Regions from separate parts of the Variovorax sp. PBL-E5 genome, predicted to be linked through region 3. Evidence: riboswitches for the same ligand, from Rfam matches in the RefSeq annotation. Region 3 holds a riboswitch; each other region holds the start of a gene.
What was found. Region 3 has a riboswitch for glycine ahead of WDLP6_RS02410 (FAD-dependent oxidoreductase). Riboswitches for the same ligand answer to the same signal wherever they lie in the genome.

Region 1 (3,266 bases), 3.8 Mb from region 3:
GAGAGCGAACGACCGATGGGAAAATCGTTCTTTCCGATGGCAGCCATGTGATGGCGCAATAGCTGCGCCATCACTCCGGCGCAACTACGCGCCCTGCAAGCCGAGGACCGGCGGCCGCGGCGTCGCGCCGGTGAAGGCGAAATCCACCTCCGGCGCGAGTCCGCTCACGATGCGCGCGATCGACTTGCCCGAACCGCAGGCGTGCGTCCAGCCCAGCGTGCCGTGGCCGGTGTTGAGGAACAGGTTCGGCAACCGGGTGGCGCCGATCAGCGGCACGTTGCTCGGCGTGGCGGGGCGCAGCCCGGTCCAGAACTGGGCCTGCGTCGTGTCGCCGGCGCCGGGGAACAGCTGCTCGACGCGCCGCACGATGGCCTCGCAGCGCACGCGGTTCAGGTCGCGGTCGTAGCCGTTGAGTTCGGCCGTGCCGGCGATGCGCATGCGGTCGCCCGTGGCCGAGGTGTAGCGCGAGAACACCAGCTTGTATTCGTCGTCGGTGAGCGAGACCTGATAGGCCTTCGAGGCATCGATGACCGGCAGCGTGACCGAATAGCCCTTGGCCGGATAGATCGGCAGCCGGATGCCCAACGGCGCCGCATAGAGGGGGCTGAGCGAGCCCATCGCGAGCACGAAGGCATCGCCGCGGATGCGCTGGAAGCGGCCTTCGCTGTCGGTCGCCTCGACGTGGTCGATGCTGCCGCCGGCCTCGCGGATCGCGGTCACCGTGTGGCTCATGAGGAACCTCACACCGGCCGCCTGGCAGAGCTTGACCAGCTCGCGCGCGAAGCGGTTGGCGTCGCCCGACTCGTCCTCGGCCGTGTAGGTGGCGCCGGCCAGCTGCGGGCGGATATGAGCCAGCGCGGGTTCGAGCCGCACGGCTTCGTCGGCCGAGATCACCTGGCGTTCGCAGCCGAGTGCGCGCATCTGCTCGGCGGGCTTGAGCGCGCCATCGAATTCCTTTTGGGTCGTGTAGAAGTGCAGGATGCCCTGCGTGCGCTGCTCGTAGTCGAGGCCGGTGTCGCGGCGCAGCTGCTGCAGCGTCGCGCGGCTGTAGGTGCCCAGCCGCACGATCTGCTCGATGTTGTGGCGGGTGCGCGCCGGCGTGCATTCACGCAGGAACTGCAGGCCCCAGAGCCACTGCCGCATGTCGGCGCGGAAGCGAAAGAGCAGGGGTGCGTCTTCCTTGCCGAGCCATTGCAGCACCTTGAGCGGCGCGCTCGGGTTGGCCCAGGGCTCGGCATGGCTGACCGAGATCTGGCCGCCGTTGGCGAAGCTGGTTTCGGCGGCCGGCGTGGCCTGCCGGTCGATCACGGTCACGTCGTGGCCGAGTTGCTGGAGGTAGTAGGCCGAGGTGACGCCGAGCAGGCCGGCGCCGAGAACGATCACGCGCATGTCAAGAACCCCTTCGAGGTTTTGGCGCTCGAACACGGCGAAACGGATGCTGCAAAAAGAAAAGCAACCGGAACGCATGTTCAAGTTGCCGCTCCCCCTGTCCTCGGTACCTGAGAGATTCACCCTCTGCGGCGCAGCGGGCTTGCTCCTTCGGTGCATCACGTGGCGTGATGGCTCTCCAGACGGCTCTGACGATGGTTGCAGTACGGGCTCATCACGTGAGCCGACCTGAGCGTTTATGGGAGTTTGCGCCTTCGGTGAGGCCGCTCGCGCGGCCTGCTCTCCTGCGAGCGCGAGTCTAACCGAAGCAGGGCGCGCGGTCGATGAGCGCGTGCGACGCGATGCATCACTTCGCGCGATGCCTCGCATCCAAAGGAACGATTTTTTCTTTCGTCCACGGCCTTCGACAATTTTCGCTTCTGCCCTATCGGATATCGAAACGCGAAGCGACCATGAACAGCTCTTCTCTTTTGCACGTGACGGTGAGCGCCGTCCGCCGCGAAGCCCGGCACATCGTGAGCCTCGAGCTGCGTCCGCGCACGCGAGAAGCGTTGCCGGTCTTCGAGCCCGGGGCGCACATCGACCTGCACCTGGCGCCGGATCTGGTCCGCAGCTACTCGCTGCTGAACCCGGACACCGAAGGCGATCGCTACCGGATCGCCATCCTCAACGACAGGAACAGCCGCGGCGGATCGCGCCATGTCCACGAGCGGCTCGCGGTCGGGTCGATGCTGGACATCTCGCCGCCGCGCAATCATTTCCCGCTGAATACCGAAGCGTCGAGGTCGGTCCTGCTGGCGGGCGGCATCGGCATCACGCCGATCCTCGCCATGCACGAGCGGCTCGCGGCGCTGGGCAAGCCGGCGTCGCTGCTGTACTGCGCGCGGTCCCGGCCGGAGGCAGCATTCTGCGAACGGCTCGGGTCGTCGAAGAGCGTCAGCTTCCACTTCGACGAAGAGCAGGGAAGGCCGCCCGATCTGCGCGAATTCCTCTCGGGCGAACCGGCGGCGAGCGATTTCTATTGCTGCGGGCCGGCGCCGATGATTGCTGCCTTCGAACGCATCTGCGAGGAACTCGGCTTCAGGAAGGTCCATGTCGAACGCTTTGCGGCGGATGCGGGGCACGGGGTGTCGCGGCAGCAGCATCCCTACACGGTGACGCTGGCGCGCACCGGCCGGACCCTTGCCGTACAGCCGGGCGTCGCGCTGCTCGATGCCCTGCACCAAGCCGGCATCGACGCCGATTGCGGTTGCCGCGAGGGCGTCTGCCGCGCCTGCGAGACACGGGTGCTCGAGGGCATTCCGGCGCACCGGGATTCGGTGCTCTCGAGCGAGGAGCGCGCTTCGAACCGGACGATGATGGTTTGCGTGTCGGGCTGCGTCGGCGAACACCTCGTTCTCGATCTTTGAGCCGGTCATCGGCAGGAAACCCCTGTCCAGCGCCTGCAGCCAGGGCAGCGCTTCCCGCCGCTCGGCCGCTCTGCCAGCCGCCGAGGCAGACAAAACACCCCTTAAAACGCGCCCCCGTGTGAAATGCATCACGTGAAATGATTAGTTCTTAGGTACTACATGTAATTACAATTGGCTACATGAAGTCACATGCAGGCCACCGTTCGATGGGGAGGCAGGGAAACCTGGCCTTCGGATCGTTCGTCGGATAAAAGCCGATGCTCTACAGCCTGCTCCAACGCCTCGCCCTGGGCCCGCTGCCCATGACGTTCACGAATGCCCAGGAGATCGAGCACCTGCGCACGCTCAGGGACGGCGGCTGGGTCAAGGTCTCTTTCACGCCGGGCGCCAGGCCGGGCCAGGGGACAGCGACGGTGACCGAACTGACCGCCCTGGGCAGGGTGGCCATGCGCTTCATTCCACCTGAGT
Region 2 (3,266 bases), 1.7 Mb from region 3:
CCTACCCCGCGGCCTTCGAGAAGAGCTGGCTGCGCACCGAACTCAACAAGGCACGCAACTTCAAGCAGTGGTTCAAGAAGGGCCTGGCGGTCGGCACGGTGATGACCGGCATCGAGCAGTTCGTGCTGCGCGGCCACATCCCATGGACGATTCACCGCACCGAGGCCGATCACCAGCGCCTCAAGCGGGCATCGGCCAGCAAGAAGATCGCCTACCCGAAACCGGACAACAAGCTCACCTTCGACCGGCTGTCGTCGGTCTTCGTGAGCAACACCAACCACGAAGAGAACCAGCCCGCGCACCTGACGCTCAAGGACGCGACGGTGCCGACCCGGATCAACCTGCCCGACTACGCCGGCCCCGAGAGCCGCTACTGTCCCGCCGGCGTGTACGAGTTCGTGCCGGATGAGGGCGGCAAGGAGCGCCTGCAGATCAATGCGCAGAACTGCGTGCATTGCAAGACCTGCGACATCAAGGATCCGACGCAGAACATCGTGTGGGTGACGCCCGAGGGCGGCGGCGGGCCGAACTACGTCGGCATGTGACGGGCTTTCTCCCTCCTCCTCTGGGGGAGGGTTGGGGTGGGGGCACCGGGCCTTTGAACTGTGCGTTGCGCGTGACGTGAGGCCGGAGCCGGGAATTCGCCCCGGCCGACAGCCTCAACAGAAATCGCACCCTTCGAATCACCCATTCACAAAGCCGTCACACCCACCCCCGATGCTGCAAGGCTCGCCCGCAAGCCAGCATCCCATGTTCCTCATCAAGACCGACAAGGCCCATCAAGAACTCCAGCCCGGCCGCCGGACCCTCGGCCAGCGTGAGCGCGCCCTGCTGCTGATGGCCAACGGCCATCGCTCGGTGACCGACTTCGGCGAGCTCTTCGGCGGCCGCGAGCAGGCCAGCCGCGTCGCGGCCCAGTTGATGGACACCGGCTATCTGCAGCACCGCCAGCCGGCCCCGCAGCCCGAACCCGCCGTGGCCGTCGCCGCCGATGTCTTCGACGGCAAGCGGTCGCTCGCCACCACGCGGATGTTCCTGTTCGACCTCTGCGAGCGCATGTTCGTGCGGCGCGACCCGCCGCTGGCCGAACGCTTCCGTGAGGCCTTGCGCGCAGCGCGCGACCGCGAATCGATGCTGGCGACGGCCAACGCCATGCTCGAGGCGATCGAGCAGGCCGCCGGCGCCGAGCGCGCCGAATCGATCCGCGAGCGCATCGACAAGCTGCTGCCCGCCCTGCCCCTGCATTGAACCGATCGGCGGCGCCGGGCGCCACCGATCCCTTACACTCACCAGGGTCAGGAGAGAGCCCCGCCCCGCGGAGCCGCCGAAGGCGCAGGTCCCACCGATCCACGGGCCCGAACGCTCAGGCAAAAGGACTGACGAAGCGCCGATCTTTTTCGCGCGTTTCCTTGCTGGAGAGAGCCGGCCCGCCGCGCAAGCGCAGGGCCGTCCACCGAAGGAGCAAACCCCGATCGTGGGGCGAATCTCTCAGGTAAAGCGGACAGCAGGGGTGGCCCATGGCTCGCGCCATGGAACGAGACTGCCCCTTTTGGAGAGTGCCTTGGCCTCCTCATCCGCATCCGCATCCGGTGACGATCTTCAGAAGACACCGCTGTACGACCTGCACGTGGAACTCGGCGCACGCATGGTGCCCTTCGCCGGCTATTCGATGCCCGTGCAGTACCCGGCCGGCCTGATGGCCGAGCACAAGCACACGCGCAGTGCCGCCGGCCTGTTCGACATCTCGCACATGGGCCAGCTCCGGCTGGTCGGTCCCGACGCCGCGGCCGCGTTCGAAACCCTGATGCCGGTCGACGTCGTCGGGCTGGCGGCCGGCCGGCAGCGCTACGGCCTGCTGCTGAACGACGACGGCGGCATCCTCGACGACCTGATGTTCTTCAACGAAGGCAAGGATTCGCTCTTCGTGATCGTCAACGGCGCCTGCAAGAAGGCCGACATCGCCCACATCACCGTGAAGATCGGCGCACGCTGCCAGGTGCAGCCCCTGCCCGACCACGCCCTGCTGGCGCTGCAGGGGCCACAGGCTGCGGCGACGCTGGCGCGGCTGTCGCCAGGGATCGAGCGCTTCGTCTTCATGACCGGCGGTGCGGTGCAGATCGGCGGCATCGCCGCCTTCGTCACGCGCAGCGGCTACACCGGCGAGGACGGCTTCGAGATCTCGGTCGCCGCGCAGGACGCCGAGGCGCTGGCCCGCCTGCTGCTCGCGCAGGCCGAGGTCAAGCCCGTCGGCCTGGGCGCACGCAATTCGCTGCGGCTCGAAGCGGGGCTGTGCCTCTACGGCAACGACATCGACGAGACGACCACGCCGGTCGAGGCCTCGCTCGGGTGGGCGATGCAGAAGGTGCGCCGCGCCGGCGGCGCGCGCGAGGGCGGCTTTCCCGGCGCCGCGAAGGTGCTGGCGCAACTCGTCGCCGCCAGCGGCACGGCCGGCCACCTCGACCACCACACGCTCAAGCGCAAGCGCGTCGGCCTGGTGGCGCTGGAACGCGTGCCGGTGCGCGACGGCACGCTGCTCGAATCCTTCGAAGGCCAGCCGATCGGCCACGTGACCAGCGGCCTGCTCGGCCCCACGGTCGACCGGCCGGTCGCGATGGCCTATGTGGCGCTCGCCTACGCCGAACCCGGCACGCGCATCCAGGCCATGGTGCGCGGCAAGGCGGTGCCGATGGAAGTCAGCACCATGCCCTTCGTGCCCGCCCACTACTTCAGAGGCTGAGCCTCGACCCGATTCCTTCCATTCAAGCGGCCCATTTTTTCCAGGAGATTCCTTCATGACCATCAAGTACACCAAGGACCACGAATGGGTCCAGCCCGGGGACGGCAACACCGCCACGGTCGGCATCACGCTGCATGCGCAGGATGCGCTCGGCGACGTGGTCTTCGTCGACCTGCCCCCGATCGGCAAGACCTTCGCGCAGGGCGAGATCGCCGGCGTGGTCGAGTCGGTCAAGGCCGCGGCCGACGTGTTCATGCCCGTGTCGGGCGAGATCACCGAAGTCAACGAAGCGCTGCGCGCCGACCCTTCGCTGGCCAACAGCGACCCGACCGGTGCCGGCTGGTTCTTCAAGGTGCGCCTCGGCGAGCCGGCGCAGCTCGACGCGCTGCTCGACGCCACGGCCTATCAGAAATTCGCCGACGAAGCCTGATTCGCCCCCTCCCTGCCCGACCGCACGACTGCCCTCCATGCCGACGCCCGTCCAGACCTCCTTACCCTCGCTGCGCTATCTCGAGAACGCCGAGGAATT
Region 3 (3,266 bases):
GCCACGCTGGTCGGTCTCGCCGATGCGGGCAGCGACGGCATCCGGCGCACCGGCGACCTGGGCGCCGACGTGCTGGTGCGGCACATCATCGGGCTCGATCCGACGCGTCGCGGCGTGGCGATCGCCGACGTCGCCGAAGCCGGCATGCGCATGACCTTCTGCCGCCGCAATGCGCAGGCGGCGCGCGCCGATCTCATGCGTGTCTGTGCCGAGATCCGCGAGGAACTCGAACCCGAGGAGCAGACGCTGGCGACGGCGCGCGCGGTCGCGGCCGGCGAGGCCGAGGCCGCGCCCCATCCCGCACGCCGCATCGCGGGCGCGGTGTACGTGAGCTGCTCCGGCCGCGGCGGCCCGCATTTCGGCGCGCCCGGCGCGGAGCTGCAGATCGTGCGGCATGCGCTCGGCGACGTGCCGCTGGTCGGCTTCTTCGCGGCCGGCGAGATCGCGCGGCATCACCTGTACGGCTACACCGGCGTGCTGACGGTCTTCATCGGCGCCGATTGAGCGCGAGGCGGCCTGCGCCGGCCTACATGCCGCGGAAGGCGAACTCGAGTTCGGGCCGCAGGCCGCTCATGATCCGGGCGATCGACTTGCCGGCGCCGCAGACGTGCACCCAGCCATGCGCGCCGGGCGCGGTGTTGAGGAACAGGTTGGGCAGCCGCGTCTTGCCGATCATGGGCAGCCCGTTCCGGCTCACCGCATGCCCGACGGTTTCGAGCGTGGCGTGCGCCGTGTCGGCGGCGCCGGGGAACAACTGCTCGAAGCGGCGCAGGATGGCGTCGAAGCGATCGGAGTCGGCTTCGCCTTCCTCGTCGAGGCGGTCGCGCGCGAAGCCCGAGACCCGCAGGGAATCGCCCGCCGGCGTCTCGATGCGCGTGATGCGCAGCTTGCCCTGGCGGTCCCGCAGGGTTACGCGCGGAGCGCGGGCGGCATCCTTGATCGGCATCGTGACGATGTACTCGCGCAGGTGGCGCAGCGGCATCGCGATGCCCAGTTGCTGCGCATGCGGCGCGCCGGCCGCGCCGAGCGCGAGCACATAGGCCTGGGCGCGCATGGCCGTGGGCCGGCCGCCGGCATCGCGCAGTTCGACGTGGTCGATGCGGCCCTCGCGCTCGTGCAGCGACACCACCGTGTGCTTCATCGCGAAGCGGACCCCGGCCGCGCGGCACAGGAAGACGAGGCTGGCCGCGAACTGGGCCGGATCGCGCGCCGGGTCGTCCTGCGTATAGGCCGCGCCGGCGAGGCCTATGCGCATCGCCTGCAGCGCCGGCTCGATGCGCAGCGCGTCCTCGGGCGAGAGCAGGCGTTCTTCGCAGCCCAGCCTGTTCCAGTGCGCGGCGCGGGCCGTGCGGTCCTCGAAAGCGGCAGCGTCCGTGTAAAGGCTCAGCAGGCCTGCGGTGCGCGCGCTCTGGGGCATGCCGGCTTCGTCGCTCAGCGCGCGCACGCTTTCGCGGCTGTAGGCGGCCAGGCGAACGAGATGCTCGAACGGATCGGACTTGCGGCGTTCGCCGATGGCACGGTCGAGCAGCCGGGCCAAGTGCCTTCGCAGGCGGCTGTACAGCGCCGATTCCTTGCGCTTCGTGCCGGCAGGGGATGAGGACAGTGCCGCCGGCTGCGCTGCGGCGCCTTCCTCATGGCGGTTCACGCGGCCGCGCGCCTTGGCCGCGGGGCTCGCGTGCCGGTCGACCACCGTCACCTCGTGGCCCAGCTGTTGCAGGTAGTAGGCCGATGCGACGCCGAGCAGGCCGGCGCCCAGAACAATCACGCGCATGTCCGTATCCTTTGGGGATGGCACGAACGGCGGGTGGCGGCGCGGATGGCGGCCTTCACCCGGGGTTCAGACTGCCGCTCCCCTGTCCTTGTACCTGAGAGATTCACCCGCGTGCGACCCGCAGCGGGCTTGCTCCTTCGGAGCGCCGCGTGCCGCGGCGGCTCTCCAGTCGGCGATTGATCAACAACGATGCAGTGACCGAATCGCCTTCGGCGATTCACCTGAGCGTTCATGGGAGTTTGCGCCATCGGTGGGATGGTGGGGATCATCCGCTTTTCTGCGATCGGTAGTCCAGCGCAGAAACCGGTTTCTTGAATCATGTGGGCGACCCGCTCAAGCCCGGCGCAGGCGCGTGAAAAGCTCGAATTCCCAGTTGCGCATGCCGAGCAGCAAGGTATAGCCCTCGCGTTCCTTGGGCGACAGCTTCTGGTCGGTCTGGTGCTGCTGGGCGAAGTCCTGGGCCACGCGCTGCAGGCGTTCGAGGAAGGCGGGCGCCAGCGAGCGGCTGATCGAGCCGTGGACCAGCAGCAGGCCTTCGGCCGGCCCGTCGAAGCCGCCCTTGTAGTAGTCGAGCACCACGTTCTCGCGGAAGAAATCCATCACCGGGCCATGCGGGCGCCAGCGGAAGGTCTTGGCCAGCTTGAGGCGGTAGCGGTTCAGCGGACGCAGCTCGATGATGCCGATGCGGTCGAGCTGGGCCAGGTAGCCGATGCACTCGGCCTGGCTGATCCGGTAGGCGGTGACGATCTGCTCCAGCGTCCACTGGCTCAGCACGTTGATCGCCACCAGCAGCAGCTTCTTGTCCTTGACCACGGCATTTTCCTGCTCGAGCGTCAGCTCCTTCAGCAAGGGCTGATCGTCGGCCACACGGCGGGCGAGTTCGGCGAAATCGATCTTGAGTGCGCGGCAGATCGCGTCGACCCGCGTGAGCGGCATGTCGCCCTTGGCGAGCATGCGCTTGACGCTGGACTCGGCCATGTCGAGCGACTTGGCGAGATCCGCATAGGTCATGCGGGCATTCTTGAGTTCGTTCTTCAGGGCCTGGACGAGGTCGACGGTGGTGCTCATGGGAAGAGTATTGCCTGTTGATACCAAGGGGCGTTGGAAATTGCTCCGTATCGATTTTCGATGCCCGAGAGGGGGTTGGCAACCTACATTCCGCCCCACCGCCACCCCACGGAGTCCGCCATGTCCCTGCTGTCTTCCCTTTCCCGCCGCGAGCGCGGCCTGCTGTCCGTGTTCGCGTTGCTGACCTTGGTTGCGGTCGCCGGGCCGGATCTGCAAGCGACCGAACTGCCGCCGGCCGTGTTCGCCGATACCCAGGCCTGGCACGGGCTGCCGAACGCGATGGATGTGCTCAGCAACCTGCCCTTCCTGGTCATCGGGCTCTGGGGCCTGCGCTGGCTGCACTGGCTCGACCGGGCGCATGAAGACGTGCTGGATGCGGTGCCGCTGCCGCCATCGATGGTCCATCCGCCGGTCAATGCCCTCGATT

Region 1: linked by a shared signal. The riboswitch ahead of WDLP6_RS21050 (D-amino acid dehydrogenase) and the one ahead of WDLP6_RS02410 (FAD-dependent oxidoreductase) in region 3 are both predicted to bind glycine.
Region 2: linked by a shared signal. The riboswitch ahead of gcvT (glycine cleavage system aminomethyltransferase GcvT) and the one ahead of WDLP6_RS02410 (FAD-dependent oxidoreductase) in region 3 are both predicted to bind glycine.

The regions. Positions count from the first base shown of each region.
Region 1 is NZ_LR594671.1:4,342,560-4,345,825, reverse strand. It holds gene WDLP6_RS21050 (D-amino acid dehydrogenase) at 85-1,389, opposite strand; glycine riboswitch at 1,477-1,581, opposite strand; glycine riboswitch at 1,597-1,686, opposite strand; gene WDLP6_RS21045 (PDR/VanB family oxidoreductase) at 1,842-2,798, shown strand; gene WDLP6_RS21040 (hypothetical protein) at 3,101-3,266, shown strand, end outside.
Region 2 is NZ_LR594671.1:2,185,010-2,188,275, reverse strand. It holds gene WDLP6_RS10705 (electron transfer flavoprotein-ubiquinone oxidoreductase) at 1-545, shown strand, start outside; gene WDLP6_RS10700 (hypothetical protein) at 751-1,248, shown strand; glycine riboswitch at 1,287-1,385, shown strand; glycine riboswitch at 1,403-1,515, shown strand; gene gcvT (glycine cleavage system aminomethyltransferase GcvT) at 1,562-2,737, shown strand; gene gcvH (glycine cleavage system protein GcvH) at 2,793-3,167, shown strand; gene gcvP (aminomethyl-transferring glycine dehydrogenase) at 3,205-3,266, shown strand, end outside.
Region 3 is NZ_LR594671.1:493,325-496,590, forward strand. It holds gene WDLP6_RS02405 (FIST signal transduction protein) at 1-504, shown strand, start outside; gene WDLP6_RS02410 (FAD-dependent oxidoreductase) at 527-1,771, opposite strand; glycine riboswitch at 1,844-1,951, opposite strand; gene WDLP6_RS02415 (helix-turn-helix domain-containing protein) at 2,105-2,839, opposite strand; gene WDLP6_RS02420 (hypothetical protein) at 2,960-3,266, shown strand, end outside.